One region of the Gordonia sp. NPDC003425 genome, then DNA from elsewhere that is predicted to be linked to it. Evidence: riboswitches for the same ligand, from Rfam matches in the RefSeq annotation. Region 1 holds a riboswitch; the other holds the start of a gene.
What was found. Region 1 has a riboswitch for S-adenosylmethionine ahead of ACWDTD_RS05750 (bifunctional o-acetylhomoserine/o-acetylserine sulfhydrylase). Riboswitches for the same ligand answer to the same signal wherever they lie in the genome.

Region 1 (9,373 bases):
TGGTGTGTTCGGTGGGGCTGTGGTCGCGGTATCGCGACCTGGCACATTCGGCCTCGGCACTGCTGGTCCGCGGTAAGGTGCAAAACGCCGAGGGTGCGGTGACGGTGGTTGCAGATCGTTTGCAGCGCATGGATCTTCGAGTCGGAACCCGTTCGCGGGACTGGCACTGAACCGAGTTGAACCGACGCGCGGTCTATCCGCGCGCTGAGCGAGAGACGAGAGATGGCACAACAGGTGATCGTCACGGCCAAGCCGAGCAGCCGAAAGGGGCCGCTGGTGGAGACCGGACCCGACGGTTCGATCACCATCTACGTGCGTGAACCCGCGACCGAGGGCAAGGCGAACAAGGCGATCGCCGAACTGCTGGCCAAGCATCTCGGTGTTCCCAAGAGCAAGGTGGCACTCGTCGGCGGCGCCACCGCGCGCACCAAGCGCTTCCGCGTCGGCTGAGTCGAGCGTGCCCAGATCCGCGTCGAGCGTGCCCACATCTCGGTTGAGCGTGCCCGGTTTCGACTAGACGGCTCCGTCGAATCCGTTCTGTCGCCATGCCTCATAGACGACGATGCTCGCGGCGTTCGCCAGATTGTGTGAGCGGCGCCCGGCGAGCATGGGTATACGGATCTGGTCGGTGACCCGGTCATCGTCGAGGACCTCGTCGGGCAGTCCGGTGGGTTCAGGTCCGAACAGTAGGACATCACCCGGCTGGTAATCGACGTCGGTATAGAAGCGTTCGGCATGCGCGGTGAACGCGAACACCCGACGCGGGGCCAGTGCGTCGAAGGCCCGATCGAGGTCGGGATGAACTGTGACAGTGGCCATTTCGTGGTAATCGAGGCCTGCACGCCTCACTTGGGCGTCCGACATGGAGAACCCGAGCGGCTCGACGAGGTGGAGTTCGCAGCCGGTGTTGGCGGCCAACCGGATCGCATTGCCGGTGTTGGGCGGAATGCAGGGCTGATAGAACATCATTCGGAACAAGTGAATTCCTCGGGCCTCGTGTCGTGGAACTGCGCCGAAGCGCACTCGGTCTCGCAGCGCACGTCGCGTCGTCGTCTCATATCGAGGGTGGCACAGAGAAGATTCGCCGATATGGGCACGGTCGACTCGGATGTGGGCACGCTCGACTCGGATGTGGGCACGGTCGACTCGGATGTGGGCACGCTCGACGGGATTATGGGCACGCTCGACCCGTCAGAGCCCGTCGAGTGACGTGTTGGCGCCGCACAGCACCACACACAGCGTGGAGTCGGCGGCGGGTCGCGCCGCTCCGGTGGTGACCGCGGCCACCGCGGTGGCGGTGCCGTGCTCCACCACGATGCGCCATCGATGCCACAGCATCCGGCGGGCGGCGATGATGTCGTCGTCGGACACCACCACACTCTCGACGTCGCGGCCCGCGATGGTGGCCCAGCAGATGTCGCCGACGCGGGTGGCGCCCAGCGAATCGGCGGCAACGCTTTCCGGCCGCACCGAAACCGGGTGGCCCGCGGCCACGGCACCATGCAGGCACGACGCACCCTCCGGTTCGGCACCGATCAGCCGGTCGCCGGGGCGCATCTCGGCCGCGAGTCCGCCGAGCAATCCGCCGCCGCCCACGCACACGACGGTGGTCAGCGGCCCGTCGACCTCCTCGCGGAGCTCGGCGCCGATCGTGCCGGCGCCGGCGACCACGTCGGGCAGATCGTAGGCGTGCAGCAGCAGCGCGCCGGTCTCCTCGGCCCGCGCCGCGGCGTGATCGGCGGCGTCCTGATAGATCTGTCCCACCAGATGGACGTCGGCCCCCAACGCCCGCAGCGCCGCCACCTTCACCGATGGGGCCGTCTCGGGCACCACGACGGTGCAGTGGGTGCGGGCGATACGCGCCGCCCATGCGGCACCGATCGCGGCGTTGCCGCCGGAGGCCACCATTACACCCGTGTCGCCCAAGATCCCCTGCTCGCGCGCGTGAAGTACCGCATTGACGCTTCCGCGCGGCTTGAAGCAGCCGCCGAGCTGCGTGAACTCGAGTTTGAACACCACGTCCACCGGGCCGGAAGGCGTGTCGATTCCGGTGCGCAGGATCGGCGTGCGACGCAGATGGCCGTCGATTCTCGCCCGCGCGGCCGTGACGTCCCCGGGCGAGATCGCGGAGACTGCCTGACCCGACATGGACGCACTGTATCCCGCGGCGGGGTTGCGGTCGGATCGGCCACCTCCCGGATGGAACCCTCAGAATGGAACAATAGACGGGTGAGTGCGATACGACTCGATGGCAAGCTGACCCGCGACGAGATCTTCGCCGACCTCCGCGAGCGGGTCGACGCACTACGTATGGCTGGTGTGATGCCCGGCCTGGGCACCATCCTGGTCGGCGACGATCCGGGTTCACACTCGTATGTGAAGGGCAAGCACTCCGATTGCGCCAAGATCGGCATCGCGTCGATCCGCAAAGATCTGCCCGCCGACGCCACCACCGCAGACCTCAACGCCGCGATCGACGAACTCAACGCCGACCCGGGCTGCACGGGCTACATCGTGCAACTCCCGCTGCCGCGGCACCTCGACGAGAACGCCGCCCTCGAGCGCATCGATCCTGCCAAGGACGCCGACGGCCTGCATCCGATCAACCTGGGCCGCCTTGTGCTGGGCAAGGAGTCGACGCTCCCGTGTACGCCGCGCGGGGTGATCCACCTGCTGCGCCGCTACGACATCCCGCTCGCGGGGGCGCGCGTCACGGTGGTGGGCCGTGGGGTCACCATCGGCCGGCCCATCGGCCTGCTCCTCACCCGCCGCAGCGAGAACGCCACGGTCACCCTGTGCCACACCGGAACCCGGGACCTCGCCGCCGAGGTGTCGCGCGCCGACATCGTGATCGCCGCCGCCGGCGTACCGCATCTCGTCACCGCCGACATGGTCAAGCCCGGTGCGGCTGTGATCGACGTGGGTGTCAGCCGTACCGCCGACGGTCTGGTCGGCGACGTGGCGCCCGACGTGTGGGACGTCGCCGGGTACGTCTCGCCGAATCCGGGCGGGGTCGGCCCGTTGACCCGCGCATTCTTGCTGGTGAACGTGATCGAACGCGCCGAGGCGCAGCTGGCGGAATCGGCTCAGGGTGCGGCCCGGTGAGTGCCGCCACCGACGCCCGCGTGGCGCAGTTGCGCCGGGCACGGCGTGTGCGCCGGTACCTCGTGCAGATCCCCTACCTGCTGGTCATGCTGGGCGTGGTGGTCGCCGCGGCGCTGGTGCTGTTCGACCGATGGCGTCGCGGCGCCTTCGTCTTCGGTTCCGCACTCGTTCTCGGGTCGTTGCTGCGGGCCCTGCTGCCCACGTCCCGGGTAGGGTTGCTGCAGGTCCGGGGACGGGCTTTCGACGTCTTCTGCTTGGCGTCGGTCGGCGGGGTGATGCTCTGGCTGGCCACGTCGATCGACCCGTTGGGCACAGATTGATTACGGTGGCCAACGACTTGTGACCCGGCCCGGCCGGGTCCGAGGCGCCACCACACAGCACACAACCAGCACATACACGAGGACGGCAGGGGACCCATCACTTCGACGTTCGAGACCGGAGACCACACCACCGACGAGATGACGTCGTTGGGTGTGTCCGCAGGTCAGGGGATGATTCATTACGTCCTGCTGACCCGGGACGCCGCTGGTCGCAACGTGGTCGACTCCCGGGTCATCGAGGTGGACCGCAGCGACGGGCTCGACGAGGTCGGGCGCGTCAACGCTGGTATCGACCTCGTGCTCGACGCGGCGCGTGAACGTGGACACAGCGTGGGGCCCATCGGGGTGGCCGCGCGGGAGGGAATGCGCCACCGCACGTCGCGGTGGGGAGGGTCGGGCACGCGGCGCCAGGTGCAGTTGGTCTCCGAGGAGGCGGCCGTTGTCGCCTATCTGACCGGCACCGGTCAGATCGACCGTTACCGCACCGTCGTGGTGGCCGATTGCGGCGACACGGGCATGAGCCTGTACACCGTGCGGACATCGGACAGCGCGATCTCGGGGTTCGAGCGAACCGATGTGCTCGGCGGTCGTCTACTCGACGACGCCATCGCCGACCATCTCGCCGATGCGCGACCGGACGTCGGGCAACGGCTGACCGCGCGGTCCGACCGCACCGCGCTGTTGCGTGCGGCGCGGATGTCCAAGGAGGAGGCCGGGGGTGTAGCCCCGCTCGAATCCGTTGCGCGGGTGACTGATTCGGATACCGACGGTCGGCTCTTCATCACCCCCGCCGACGTGGAGTCAGCGGCGCGCCCACTCATCGAACGGGCACGCGAAGTGCTCGGACGCTACTTGTCGGAGCACCCCGCCGAGGCCGTCGTACTCGTCGGTGGCCTCGCCAATCTGGACGTGCTGCGCGACATGGTGCCGGCCGATGAGCCGTCAGCCGCCGACATCGTCGCGCCGTCGGATCCGGAATTGGTCGCCGCGACCGGCGCGGCGATGCTTGCCCGCCAGGGTGCGCAGGCGCCGTCGCGTCTGGCGTTCCTCGGCGGCAATCGTCGCCGCCGGTGGCTCTCGCCGGTTCCGATCGCGGTTGCGGCGGCGATCGTGGCCGCGGTGGTGATGGCTGCCTACGCGATGGACAGTGCCCTCACCGGACAGAGCAGACCGGTGCTGCCGGCCAGTACCTCGGTGGCGGCGACGACGGATGTCACCACCACCGAGGCGGTCACCTCCCGGGGTACTGCCGAGGCGCCGAGTCCGATTCCGCAGACCACCGAGACCCCGTGGCTGCAGCGCGACGAGGCCGGTCCCCGATGGGCGACCACCGAGCTGCCGCCCACCACCTCGGTGGCAACGCGGACATTGTCGGCGACGTCGCGGCCGGTGGTCCCCGAAACCTCGACGCCGCCGCCCACCACCACGCGCCCGACATTGCCACTGCCACCGGGCATTTCGATACCGCCCGATCTGCTGCCGCCGAATCTTCGGCCGTCGCGACCCTCCACGCCGCCGTCGACCTCTCCCACGCCGCGGCAGCCACCGCGCGACGACGCCCCGTCGACCACGACGACAACGCCGATGGCCGGACTGCTGCCACCGCCGTGATGGGCCGCTGCGGCCGCGCTATCGCCGCGCCAGCGCCACCGTACGTTTGAGTAGGTCGCTGATCGCGTCGAACTCGGTGAGGAATCCGTCGTGACCGTTGTCGGAATGCACCACCTGCAGGCCACCGATGCAGTTGCCGAGCTCCTCGGCGAGCTCCACCTGTAACCGCAACGGGTACAGGCGATCCGAGTCGATACCGCCGACGATCACCGGTACCCGGCAACCATTGAGGGCGGCCTTGACGCCGCCGCGTCCGCGTCCGACGTCGTGGTGGTTGAGTACCTCCGACAGCACGACGTAGCTGCCGGGATCAAAACGTTCGACGAGCTTGTCCGCCTGGTGCTCGAGGTAGCTCTGCACCGCGTAGCGGCCACCGCGCAACGGCTTCTCGTCGCCCTGGGGGTTGTTGGCGAAACGCTCGTCGAGTTCGGCCTCGCTCCGATAGGTGAGGTGGGCGATGCGTCGTGCCACACCCATGCCGGCGGTCGGCGTGTGCCCGGTGCCGTGGTAATCGCCGCCCTGCCACTGGGAATCGGAGGTGATCGCGGCGATCTGGGTGGTCTGGGTGCCGATCTGGTCGGCGGTCGCGCGGGCACCGACGGCCAGCACGAGTGCGCTGCGCACCCGCTCGGGGTATTCGATGATCCACTCGAGTGCGCGCGCACCGCCCATCGAACCGCCGAGCACCGCCCCGACCTCACGTATGCCGAGGCGATCCATCAGGGCCACCTCCGCCCGCACCTGGTCGAGGACGGTGATCTGCGGGAAACGTGAACCCCACGGTCTCCCTTGGGAATCCAGCGACGCCGGCCCCGTCGACCCGCGACATCCGCCGAGCACGTTCGCGGAGATCACACACCACTCGTCGGTGTCGATCGCACGTCCGGGTCCGACGAGTCCGTCCCACCAGCCCGGGGTGGGATGGTCGTCGTCGGCCGGACCGGTGACGTGCGAGTCGCCGGTGAGCGCGTGTAGCGCGAGGATCACGTTGTCCCGCGCGGGCGACAACCGTCCCCAACGCTGGAATGCGAGCGTCACGTTGTCGATGCGCGCACCACTGTCGAGTGGCATCGACCCGAGACGTGCGCTGAGCATCTGCCCGTCCGGGACGTTCTCCCAGTCGGGCTGCTCGGCGGTATCCGTCTGCGGGTCGATGCTCACCGACACGAGTTACCTCGCTCCTGTCCTGATCGTGTTATTGCGCTGCGCGGAAGCCGCGGTCGAGGTCGGCGAGGATGTCGTCGATACCTTCGACGCCGACGGCCAACCGCACCAGGCCGGGGGTCACACCGGCCGCCAGTTGCTCCTCGGGGGTGAGCTGGCTGTGCGTGGTCGATGCGGGGTGGATCACCAGCGACCGCACGTCCCCGATGTTGGCGACATGGCTGTGCAGCGTCAGCGCCTCGACGAAGCGCTTACCGGCGTCGACGCCGCCGACGATCTCGAATCCGATCACCGCGCCCTGCCCCTTGGGGGCCAGCTTCTGGCCGCGCTCGTACCACCGCGACGACGGCAGGCCCGCATACGCGACGGATTCCACCTGGGCGTGGTCGTTCAGGTACTCAGCCACCCGTTGTGCGTTGGCCACGTGACGCTCGACGCGAAGACTCAAGGTCTCGAGTCCCTGGGCGAGCAGGAACGCGTTGAACGGGGAGATCGCCGCGCCCGTGTCGCGCAGCAGTTGCACGCGGGCCTTCAACGCGTACGCGGGTGCGCCGAGATCGGCGAACACCGCACCGTGATAGCTCGGGTCGGGCGTGGTGAACCCCGGGAACAGATCCTTCCCGTCACGTTGCACGCGCCAGTCGAAGGTGCCGCCGTCGACGATCACGCCGCCGATCGCGGTGCCGTGTCCGCCGATGTACTTGGTGGCCGAGTGCACGACGATGTCGGCGCCGTGGGCCAGCGGATTGAGCAGGTACGGCGTGGCGACGGTGTTGTCGACGATGAGCGGAACGCCGTTGCGGTGCGCCACCTCGGAGATGCCCTCGATGTCGAGGATCTCGTTGTCGGGGTTGGAGATCGACTCACCGTAGAACGCCCGGGTGTTGTCGCGGACGGCGGCCTGCCACGAGTCGAGGTCCTCCGGGTCGTCGACGAAGCTCACCTCGACGCCCAGCTTGGGCAGCGTGTAGTGGAACAGGTTGTAGGTGCCGCCGTAGAGGCGGGGGCTGGAGACGACGTGTCCGCCGTTCTCGACGATGTTGAGGATCGCGTAGGTCTCCGCCGCCTGGCCCGACGCCACCAGCAGGGCCGCGACGCCACCTTCGAGTGCGGCCAGGCGCTGCTCCACGACGTCCTGCGTCGGGTTCATGATGCGCGTGTAGATGTTGCCCGGCTCGGCGAGCGCAAAGAGGTTCGCGGCGTGTGCGGTGTCGTTGAAGGTGTACGACGTGGTCTGGTAGATCGGCAGTGCCCGCGCATTGGTGGTGGCATCGGAGCTCTGGCCGGCGTGGATCTGCTTGGTCTCGAAACTCCAGGAAGCCGTCGGGTCCTGTTCGGCGATGTTCTCGTTGCCACTGTTGGCTACGTCAGACATGGGTATAGATCACTTTCTGCGGTCGGCAGGGCACGGTGACCCTGTTGGGGTCCGACCTTCGGACCCGCGCTTGCCGGGGAGGCCTGTGCGGCCGTCCCACAACCCGGTCATCACCCGGAGCACCCCACCGCGGTTGGAGGGTTGCCGATCAGCAAGCCGGGGCTTCACGCTGATGCTCATGACCTGGCGTCAAGGATATAACACGGACGCAACATGGTGAGAACCCTCTGACGCAGCCTGGTTTCACCGGTGGACATCGGGCAGGTGAGAGCGGTGCGACTGCGCGCGTGATGTCGTCCGATCGGGCCAATCGCGGCGGATTCAGGCGTTATCTGCGGTATTGAATCATCGCGTCGACATGGCGGATCTAGAATGGATTCGATGCCTGTGGGCAGTTGAGGGTGAGGAAGCGATGATGAGCGCCGTGGGTCTCCGTAAGACATTCACCGTGATGGCCTTGATCGGGACCGCGGCCATCATGGCCGTGCTTCTGGCGCTCGGTCAGACCTTCGGTGCGGGGGTGGCCCGGGCCGAGGATTCCGCGGATTGCGGCAACGGTGCGCTGGTGTTGGTCGGCGGCACGTGGGACCCGAATGCGGGGTTGCTCGAGGGTGTCGTGAATCAGCGTGACCCCGACGACTTCACCAAGAAGAAGTACGACGGTTACAAGGTCGAGCCAGTTAAATACCCGGCGACGATCTGGCCACTGGGCGCATTCGGCTTCGACAACAGCCAGGCGCAGGGTGAGCAGGCCACCTTGTCGACGGTGTCGAGCTACCAGTCGCGCTGCCCGGGATCCCCCGTCGTCATCGTCGGCTACTCACAGGGCGCGGGGATCGCCGGCGACGCGCTCACCATCATCGGCACCGACACGACCGGTACATACGACAAGAGCACGGTGTCGGGCCTGCTCTACTCCGATCCGCGACAAGCCGGAACCCTCTACGGCGAGGGGATCGAACTCGTGCTCGTCGGTGTCATCCCGGGACTGACGATGGCCGGAGCGCGCGCCGACGACGACTTCGGCGGACTGCCGGTCACCACAGTGTGTTTTTCCGGTGACCCGATCTGCGATCTCCCCGACCCGCTGCACGATCCCATCGGCGCTCTCGACGGGCTCGCGGGTTATTGGGTGAAGCACGGCCTGTACCCGCTGTACATGTATCTGCCGCCGGTCAACGGCTGGCTGTGGGATGCATGGGGCAAGAAGCGCCTCCAGTGTTCCACCGCAGATGGAACGTCGACCAGCACGTGCGTGCTGGTGGTGCCGTCGTCGGCGGCGATCCTGACGCAGGAGTTCGTCGACAAGATCGGCCTCAACTGGACCGTCCCGGACCTCCTGAAGTACCGGCTGGTGTTGCCGGATATCTTCGGCATCCAGCTCAGCACCTTCCAACCGCCGATCCGGTTCGCGATGGGCTGGTTGCCGCAGCTGCCGCAACTCGGCTACGGCGGCTATCTGCCCGATCTGTACGCCTTCCAGAACACGGTGGTCGGCCTGTTCACCTGGAATCCCGAGTTGTGGGGTGAGGGAGTCGCCGCGCTCAAGGCCAGCGGGAAGAGCATCGTGCTGATGCCGGTGAACAAGCTGTCGTATTGGGCGTCGGTGATCGCGGGGTTGCCCCCGGTGGCACCGGGACCGGCATACCGCCCGTCGCTGGTGGCCACGGTGAACTGGTTGCAGTCGATCCTGCCGCATACGACGCTCCCGGACACGAGCCCCGGCACCCAGGCGAGCACCCAGATGGCCGTCGACGAGAACGCGGGTGTCACGTCCACCGACGCACCGCATCCGGCC
Region 2 (9,373 bases), on a different contig from region 1:
CGCGGAGCGTTACTCGGTCAGCACCGACTCGGGGTCGCCGACCGGCTTACCCGTCCGCAGCGGCAGTTCCTTCCAGGTGGCGGTACCGATGATCGCCAGCAGCGACACGATGGAGACCGCCAGGAAGACCCGGTCCATCGAATCGGCGAAGCCCTCTTTGATCGGGGTCTGCAAGGCGGGCGGGAGCTTCTCGATCACCGAGGTGTCGCTCATCACGCTGTCCGACGACGAACCGGCCGCCGGGTTCTGCGATGCGGCGACCATCGACTGACCGAACTCCTTCACCTGCGGATCGGTGCTCTGTGTGGCGGCGTACATCACCGCCTTCTGGAACTCCGGGGTGCCCGAGGCCGCAGTCATCTGGTCCTTGATGTTGGGGCCCATCAGCGAGAACAGCAGCGAGAAGAAGATCGCGACACCCAGGGTGGCACCGATCTGCCGGAAGAAGGTGGCGGTGCCGGTGGACAGCCCCATGTCCCTGGGCGGCAGGATGTTCTGCATCGCCAGGGTGATCGGCTGCATCAGGTTGCCCAACCCGAAGCCCAGCAGTAGCGCCATCGCCATCACCAGCCACACCGGCGTGGTGGTACTCACCAGATGCAGCAGGAACGTCGCCACGGCCATCAACACCGAGCCGAGGATGGTGAACACCTTGTAGCGCCCGGTCCGGGAGATGAGCTGACCCGAGGCGATCGATCCGGCCATCAGGCCGATCACCATGGGCAGCATCTGCAATCCGGCCACCATCGGACTCGACCCGCGCAGCACCTGGAAGTACTGCGGCAGCATCGAGATCCCGCCGAACATCACCGCACCCACGATCATCGAGATCACGATGCCCTGGGCGAACACCCGATTCTTGAAGACACGCAACGGGATCAGCGCGTCGTCGCCCATCATGTGTTCGATCCACACGAACAGCGCGATGCCCGCCGCCCCGACGCCGTAACAGAGCCACGCCCAGCCGGAGAACCAGCCCCACTCCCGTCCCTGCTCGGCGACGATCAGCAGCGGCGCGATGCCGATCGCGAGTGCGGCGGCGCCCCAGTAGTCGGTACGACCGCCCTTGCCCTTCTGCTGGTCGTAATTGAGCACCTTGGCCACCACGGCGAGCGCGACGATGCCGATCGGCACGTTCACCAGGAACACCCAACGCCATCCGGAGATGCCCAGGATCGACGACTGTCCGGCGAAGAAGCCACCCAGCACGGGACCGAGGACACTCGATGTGCCGAACACCGCGAGGAAGTAGCCCTGATACTTGGCGCGTTCCCGCGGCGGCACGATGTCGCCGATGGTGGTCAGGGCCAGGGTGAACAGACCGCCCGCGCCGAGTCCCTGCAGGGCACGGAAGGCGGCGAGCTGGTACATCGACGTCGCCATGCTGCACGCGAGCGATCCGACGATGAAGATCGAGATGGCCAGCAGGAAGAACGGTTTGCGGCCATACAGATCCGACAGCTTGCCGTACAGCGGGGTGACGATGGTCGAGGTCACCAGGTAGGCCGTGGTCACCCACGCCTGCAGGTCGTAGCCCTGCAGGTCGTCGGCGATCGTCCGGATCGCGGTGGACACGATCGTCTGGTCGAGGGCAGCCAGGAACATTCCCAGCATCAGGCCGGCCAGGATGGTGAGGATCTGCCGGTGGGTCAGACCCGCACCCGCGCTCTCCTGTGCGGCGGTCGCCGCCGTCTTGTCGGTCATCTCGATCCTTTCGCAACGTCTGCGCACGCCGGCGCGACGAGCTTCTCGGCCGCGTCCACGAAGCGACCCAGCAGGCTCACCAGGTCGCGTAGTTCGTCATCGGTGAAGTCGGTCATCGCGTCGTTCATCGCCGTGCGGCGTATCTCACGCATCGCGTCCACCCGCCTGCGGCCGGCCTCGGTGATCACCAGCACCGTCGCCCGCCCGTCGTCCGGGTCGGCTTCGCGGCGCACCATTCCCATGTCCACCAGTTGTGCGACGTAGCGGCTGACGGTCGACGGATCCGCGTTCAGGCTTTCGGCGAGTTCACGCGACCGCATGGGGTGGCGCATCAGGTGGAACAGCCCCTTGTGCGCAGCCATCTCGAACTCCCCGTCGGGCGTCCGGAAGGTCGAATGCACCGCACGATCCCGCATTCGTGAATAGCGGGCGAGGATGTCGAAAAGCTCGTCCATGGCGGCAGAATCGAGCACTGAACCACCTCTCCGAGCTGTTTGCACAGAATCATCGACCGTATGGACACACCGGTCCGGTAATTGTTCCCAACGCAACTAGTTGTCTCATGCAAGTAGTTGATGTCCGCAAGTATGCGCTCGAGTTCTGCCCTCTGGCAAACCCCCATTAGGATCGGCGTCTGTGACCCCTCAGCCTCCACCACCTGCCTCAGGTAGCCGCCCGCACTTCACATCGATGCCTGACCTGGCCTTACGCGACCTGGGTGGCGCGGTTGTCTGGACCAACGACGACCTGTTCGCCGAGGTGCAGAACATCATCAAGACGGGTTCGGCCGAGTACCGGCCTGCGACGTTCGGGCACAAGGGCCAGATCTACGACGGCTGGGAGACACGGCGACGCCGGCGCGATGGCGTCGATCAGGCGATCGTGCGCCTCGGTGCCCCGGGCGTGGTCTACGGCGTGGTGGTCGACACCTCGTGGTTCAAGGGCAACTATCCGCCGTTCGTCTCGGTGGAGGCCGCCGCGGTCGAGGGTGTGGTGTCCGCGCAGGAACTCGTCGACGACACCGAGTGGGTGACCATCGTGGAGAAGACCGCCGTCGACGGCGACACCCGCAACCCGTTCCGCGTGGACGCCAAGAACCGGTTCACCCACGTGCGGCTCACCATGTATCCCGACGGCGGTGTGGCCCGGTTCCGGGTGCACGGACGCGGCGTGCCCAACCCCCACTTCTTCCGCTACGGCCACTTCGACCTGGCCGCCCTGGAGAACGGCGGCCTGATCACGGCGTGCTCCAACATGTTCTACAGTTCGCCGAACAACCTGCTGATGCCCGGCCGCGCCCGGCACATGGGTGAGGGCTGGGAGACCTCCCGGCGCCGCGACTCCGGCAACGACTGGGTGCAGGTGCGCCTGGCCGGGCAGGGACTGGTGAGCCTCGTCGAACTCGACACCAGCTACTTCCTCGGCAACGCGCCCGGGGCCGCGATGGTGCGCGGTCGCGACGGCGAGGACGGCGAATGGTTCGAGGTGCTGGGGCGCACCGAGCTTCAGCCCGACACGCGCCACCGCTTCGTCCTCGACCTCGACCGGCCGATGACCGAGGCCCGCATGGACATCTATCCCGACGGCGGGATGGCGCGGTTCAAGCTGTACGGGGTGCTGACCGACGAGTCCAAGGCCGGACTCATCGAGCAGTGGGAGCGCGGCGAGGCGTAAGCACCGCGTCACCGATGGGACCGTCAGCCCACTGCGGCCGCGGCGAAGTCGAGGCGCTGCCACGACGGTTTCCCGGGACGCTGATCATCGAGCGGATATCCGGCCGGCCGGGCGGTGCGCTCCAACAGCGCCAGCCGTTGTGCCGCCGACGAACCGGGCCGCATGGGGCCGAGTGCGTCGACCGCCTGCGGCGGCACGACCAGCGGCGCGTCCGGCGAACCGACGCGCGGCAGGCCGTAGGTGCCGCGATCGCGGATCGTCGCCAACGCCTGCGCGGTGGTCTGATAGGGCACGTCGCGTGCGATACACACGGCAAGTGTTGCACCGCAACGCCATTCGAGTTCGGCACGCAGTTCTTTGCCCGCGGCCAGGATCAGCGGACGGAACGACAGGTCTGACCAGCGGTCGTCGGCCGACGCATCGGCAACCATCCGCCCGCCGATCACATCGAGCGGATAGTGGACCCCCATCACGATCCGGTCGTAGCCCACTTCGCTTGCACGGCTGAGGAACTGCGGTGTGAGTTCGGGAATCATCATTGCCAGGATGTCGGCGCGCAGCGTCGCGGCGGCGGTGTGGCCGGACGGGAAGGAGGGATCGGTGGGATACGCGTCCTTCTCCTGGCCGGGCCGGTAGTACTTCTGGATGCGTTCGGGCGCAACCTGATACGGCCGCCGGTTGCCGAACGCGAACTTCTCGAAGAGCGTCGAATTGGTGATTCCGCCGGCGCGGGCGGCGGTCCCGTCGAGGAGTGCGGCCACCTTCGGCAACCGGCCCGCGGCCAGCGCAGCCCGGAACTGCGCGCCCAGACGCACACCGAAGGCATCCGACATCGTGGCCAGCAGCGTGTTGCTCGTACCCGAGATCGCATAGGCGTCGGCCAGTGCCCGCTGTACACGGACCGGATCGTTCTTCGCGCCCTGATTGATCGCGATCGCGGTGGCGAGGTTGCGGTTCATCACCTCGGGGTGGTTGGCCCGCAGGTCGCCGAAGCCCTCCACCACGCTGTAGTAGGTGATCTCGTTGCCGTGCACGTCGGACGGATACACCGTCGCGAGCGCCGCGGCGGGGAACGGCATGGGGGTGGGCCTGGGCGGGGCAGCGTGGGCGGGAACCGCCACACCCACCGCCAGCAGGCACCCCAGCAGCAGGGTCGCCGGCGCCGACAGAACGCGCCACGCTGTCCGGGGCGATGGATTCGGTGACCTTCTCATGCAGTGAATCAAACACAAGCCGGTGAACTGTGGGTAACGACGGCTCGACCCGAACTGCGCATCGGCAGCGCCAGGCCCGGTTCAGGCGGCTCGCCCGAGTGCGAACTGCGGCAACACCTCGGCGCGCACCCGGTGCTCGGTGGCCGAGCCGTCGATCGGCACGATGATCACGGCGTCGGCCACCTCCGCGGCGTAGATGTCGCGGATCAGGGTCGACAAGCCATGCGGGGTGCCCACGTAGCGCACCGTGCGCGGGTCACCCACCCCGCTCGCCACCACCGACGCCCGCGCCGACGACGGGTGCGGTGCGATCGCCACCTCCACCTCCAACGCCACCGCGAAGCTCGCGGTGTCGCGGGTGCCCGCACGCAGCAGCGATCGGGTGCGTTGCGCCTCGCGCAGCGTCGCACGTCGCACCACGATCGGCAACGACGCGGCGCCCGCGTCACCGGCGAGAGCCACGGCCAGCGCCGGACGACCGATGCTGATCTGCCCGGTCACGGTCGATTCGATGGTCATGGCTGCACCTCTCGGTTGTCGGGGTCGCTCAGGGATCGCAGGGCGTCGAGCAAGCGGTCGATGTCGGCCGACCCGGTGCCCAGCCCGAAGCTGGCGCGCACGGCGCCGTCGGGGTGTCCGAGCCGATCGAGCAGTGGATGCGCGCAGAACTTTCCGTCGCGAACCCCGATGCCGTGATGATCGCTGAGGTATTCGGCCACCGCGCGCGGCGAGTGACCGCACACCGAGAACCCGGCGATGCCGACCCGTTCGGTCGCGTCGGAGAACACGCGCAGCGGAGTGACGCCGTCGATGCCGGCCAGACCTTCGTCGAGCCGTGCACACAGCTCGTGCTCGTGCACGCCGATCAGCTCGTGGCCGAGTTCGGTGATGGCGGTGCAGGCGGCCGCGATCGCGATGGCGCCCAACACATTCGGCGAACCGGCCTCATGCCGTGCCGCGCCGGTGTGCCACACCGTGGAGGTGCAGTTGTCGGTGCCGGCGGCGTCGACGATGCCGACATCGGCGGTGGCCCCACCCCCGGCGAGGTAGGGGTCGGCGGCATCGAGCCAGTCGTGGCGGCCGATCAGCACGCCCGCGCCGAAGGGCGCGTACAGCTTGTGGCCGGAGAACACCAGATAGTCGATGCCGTGGCTGACCAACGACACCGCACGGTGCGCCACGAGTTGCGCCCCATCGACCAGGATGCGTGCACCGTGGCGGTGCGCGATCGCGGCCAGCCGCCCGATCGGCAGCACCTCACCGGTCACGTTGGACGCCGCGGTCACCGCCAGCAGCGCAGCCGGTTGGGCGGCGAGTTCGCAGTCGATCGCCGTCAAAGTGGCCTCGATCGTGGGCCGCGACGACACGATGCGGGTGCTGCCCCGTTCCCGCGACACCCAGGGCAGCAGGTTCGCGTGATGTTCGATGTCGAGGACCACCACGTCGCCGGGAGTGACGTGCGCCGCGAGGTTGATGGCGTCGGTGGTGTTGCGGGTGAACACCACGGTGTCGTCCACCCGGCCCCGCACGAAGCGGCGCACCACCTCGCGAGCCTCCTCGTAGCGCCGGGTGGTGACCTGCGAGAGGTGACCGGCGCCGCGGTGCACGCTGGCGTAGCCGTGCAGCGCCTCGGTCACCGCGTCGGCGACGGCCCGCAGGGCGGGGGCGCTGGCGGCGTAATCGAGGTTGGCGTAGCGCACTTCGGTGCCGTCGGCGAGGGGTGCGGTGTGTCCGGCACCGGTCACCTCGGCCAGCGGCGTGATCGTCGTTCCGGCGCAGGCCGGGGCGGGGTGCGTAACGGTGGGGCTGGTGAGCACAGCAGTCATCGAGAGATCTCCTTGGAATCCACGCTTGCCGTACCCACTTCGGATACGGCCGGGTCGTCACCCGGAGCACCCCACCGCGGAGGAGGGTTGCCGGCCAGCAAGCCGGGGCTTGTCGCTGGCGCTCATGACCTGCACCAAGAATCGCCGATGCGGCGTCGGGGTGTCAATTTTCACCCAGCGTGCGCGCAATTCGAGGTCGCCGCCTCGGTAGCGTGAGATCCATGTCCGACCCCGCCGACGACGACGTCCTCCCCGAGGCCCCGCATCCCTCCGAGGTCTTCGTGCTGTCGCGGCCGCATGGCACGGTGCGTGCGGCCGGGGCGTCGGAGGGATTCACCGACGCCGCAGAGGCGGCCGACGCACTGCGCGGCGGCCGGGTGGGCGCGATCACCGGTGCCATCCCGTTCGATGCCGCCGACACGGCGGCGCTGCTGGTGCCCGAGACCATTCGGCACACCTCCACCCCGCTGCGCGGCCGGCCGGCGACGCCGCATCGGGTGGTGCGCTCGCTACTCGTCCCCGCCCCCGACACCCATCGCGCTCGGGTCGCCGGTGCCATCGACGCCATCGACATCGGCGAACTCGACAAGGTGGTGTTGGCACGGTCGATGGAGATGACGGTGGAACCGCCGGTCGTCGTCGCCGACCTGCTCGCCGCATTCGCGCACGGCAACGCCGACCACAACGCGTTCGCCGTGGACGTCGGCGTCAATGCCGAGGCCGACCGCACCGCACGCTGGCTTCTGGGCGCCAGCCCGGAAGTGTTGCTGCGCAAGCAGGGACTCGAGGTCACCTGCCGCCCCTACGCGGGCTCGGCGTCGCGGTCGGCGGACCCGGCGGCCGATCGCGCCGCCGGACACGCACTGCTGGGTTCGGAGAAGGACCGCGCCGAGCACGCCTTTGTCGTCGACCATGTCCGCGACGTCCTCGAGTCCGTCTGCCGCGACCTCGCGGTACCCGACGAGCCGGTGCTCACCGCGACCGGCGAGGTGTGGCATCTGAGCACCCCGATCCGCGGCACGCTGGCCGACCCCACGATCACCGCACTCGATCTGGCCCTGTTGCTCAGCCCGACCCCCGCCGTCTGCGGCACTCCGGAAGCCGCTGCGGCACAATTCATCTCGACGCACGAAGAGCCCCGCGGACTGTACGCGGGCGCCGTCGGCTGGTGCGGCGCGGCCGGCGACGGCGAGTGGATGGTCACCATCAGATGCCTCGAACTCTCCGAGGACCTCCGGCACGTACGGACCTGGGCGGGTGGCGGCATCGTCGCGGGGTCCGACCCGCAGAACGAATTCGACGAGACCTCGGTGAAACTGTCGACCGTGCTCAATGCCCTCGGCGTCGGCGACCTCCCTCCCGCCCGCTAGATTGTCGGGGACCACCCGAGGAGGATTCTGTAGTGCTGCAACCGGGCGCTGTGTTCGCCGGATACACCATCGAACGACTCCTCGGCGCCGGCGGCATGGGCGAGGTCTACGTGGCCCGCCACCCCCGACTACCCCGCTCCGACGCACTCAAAGTCCTCAACCCCCGATACGCCACCGACCCCGCCTTCCGCCGCCGCTTCGAACGCGAAGCCGACACCGTCGCCACCCTCAACCACCCCAACATCGTCGCCGTCCACGACCGCGGCGACACCGACGGCCACCTCTGGATCGCCCTGCAACTCATCGACGGCACCGACGTCGACCACATCCTGCGCACCCACGGCCCCCTCCCGGCCCACGAAACCGCCCGCATCACCGCCGACGTCGCCGCCGCCCTCGACCACGCCGCCGACAACGGCCTCGTCCACCGCGACGTCAAACCCGCCAACATCCTCATCAGCCGCACCGGACACGTCCTACTCACCGACTTCGGCATCGCCCGCACCGGCACCGACAACACCCAACTCACCGCCGCCGGCACCACCATCGGCACCCTCGACTACGCCTCCCCCGAACAACTACGCGGCCTCGCCCTCGACGGCCGATCCGACCAATACTCCCTGGCCTGCACCGCCTACCACCTCCTCACCGGACACCCACCCCACACCGACACCAACGCCGTCGCCGTCATCGCCCGACACCTCGAAAAACCACTCCCCAGCCTGCGCACCGACCGCCCCGACCTATCCCCCACCGTCGACGACGTCCTGGCCACCGCCACCGACAAAAATCCCGCCAACCGCTACCCCACCACCACCGCATTCGCCACCGCCCTCACAACAGCACTCACCGCACCGGCACCCGCAGCCGACACATCAGCCACCGTCGCCCGCACCACCGCCGCGCAACCGCGACATCAGCCGCAGCCACCACCACACCCCGTGCCGCCGAACCCGCATTACGCGCCGACCGTCGCAGGCCGCGCCACCCCACCCCCGGCACACCAGCCCCCGCCGGGATCCGCGCCGCGACCACCTTTCGCCGGGCCGCAACCACCTGTTCAGAAGAGTCACAAGAAGTGGTGGCTCGTCGGCGGTGCGGCAGCATTGGTGGTCGTCATCGCCGCCGCCACCGGGGTGTACTTCGTTGTCAGGCCGCACAAGGCCCCACCCGACCCCGCCATACCCGTTGCCGAGGCCACCACGCTCGAGCGCACCGCGGCGACTCCGCTGAGCGCATCGCTGGAGCATAAACCGGACAAATCACTGTGGACGTACACCCCGCCGCCGGGCTCGCCGAGCAGCGGGTTCGCCGGGGGCAGCGCGAAATATGTGCTGAATTGGCGCTTGTCGCCCGCCCCGCAGCAAGCCGAACTCCTCGACATCATCGACGCCGACTCGGGCAAGCTCGCACGATCGGTCGATCTCACCGGCACCGGCGGCTACGGCGCCCCCGAATGCGCGATCGATGTCCCGGGAACCCACGCCGCCTGCCCGGGCACGTCGGCGGTCGTGTTCGTCGACCTCGACCGGGGCGCGGTGACCGGTCGGCTCACCGACGCCCATGATCCCGTACCCGCCGACAA

Region 2: linked by a shared signal. The riboswitch ahead of ACWDTD_RS09380 (aminotransferase class V-fold PLP-dependent enzyme) and the one ahead of ACWDTD_RS05750 (bifunctional o-acetylhomoserine/o-acetylserine sulfhydrylase) in region 1 are both predicted to bind S-adenosylmethionine.

The regions. Positions count from the first base shown of each region.
Region 1 covers NZ_JBSFQI010000003.1:202,220-211,592, reverse strand. Annotated here, with positions in the region: gene ACWDTD_RS05795 (error-prone DNA polymerase) at 1-170, shown strand, start outside; gene ACWDTD_RS05790 (DUF167 domain-containing protein) at 223-450, shown strand; gene ACWDTD_RS05785 (tRNA (cytidine(34)-2'-O)-methyltransferase) at 514-978, opposite strand; gene ACWDTD_RS05780 (hypothetical protein) at 1,066-1,209, shown strand; gene ACWDTD_RS05775 (serine/threonine dehydratase) at 1,192-2,148, opposite strand; gene ACWDTD_RS05770 (bifunctional methylenetetrahydrofolate dehydrogenase/methenyltetrahydrofolate cyclohydrolase) at 2,230-3,105, shown strand; gene ACWDTD_RS05765 (DUF3017 domain-containing protein) at 3,102-3,425, shown strand; gene ACWDTD_RS05760 (hypothetical protein) at 3,597-5,036, shown strand; gene metX (homoserine O-acetyltransferase MetX) at 5,055-6,203, opposite strand; gene ACWDTD_RS05750 (bifunctional o-acetylhomoserine/o-acetylserine sulfhydrylase) at 6,232-7,575, opposite strand; SAM riboswitch class IV at 7,637-7,759, opposite strand; partial or broken gene ACWDTD_RS05745 (cutinase family protein) at 7,991-9,373, shown strand, end outside.
Region 2 covers NZ_JBSFQI010000006.1:75,434-84,806, reverse strand. Annotated here, with positions in the region: gene ACWDTD_RS09405 (MDR family MFS transporter) at 10-1,704, opposite strand; gene ACWDTD_RS09400 (MarR family winged helix-turn-helix transcriptional regulator) at 1,701-2,159, opposite strand; gene alc (allantoicase) at 2,395-3,378, shown strand; gene ACWDTD_RS09390 (phosphatase PAP2 family protein) at 3,402-4,592, opposite strand; gene ACWDTD_RS09385 (hypothetical protein) at 4,674-5,111, opposite strand; gene ACWDTD_RS09380 (aminotransferase class V-fold PLP-dependent enzyme) at 5,108-6,418, opposite strand; SAM riboswitch class IV at 6,435-6,548, opposite strand; gene ACWDTD_RS09375 (isochorismate synthase) at 6,640-7,788, shown strand; gene ACWDTD_RS09370 (serine/threonine-protein kinase) at 7,821-9,373, shown strand, end outside.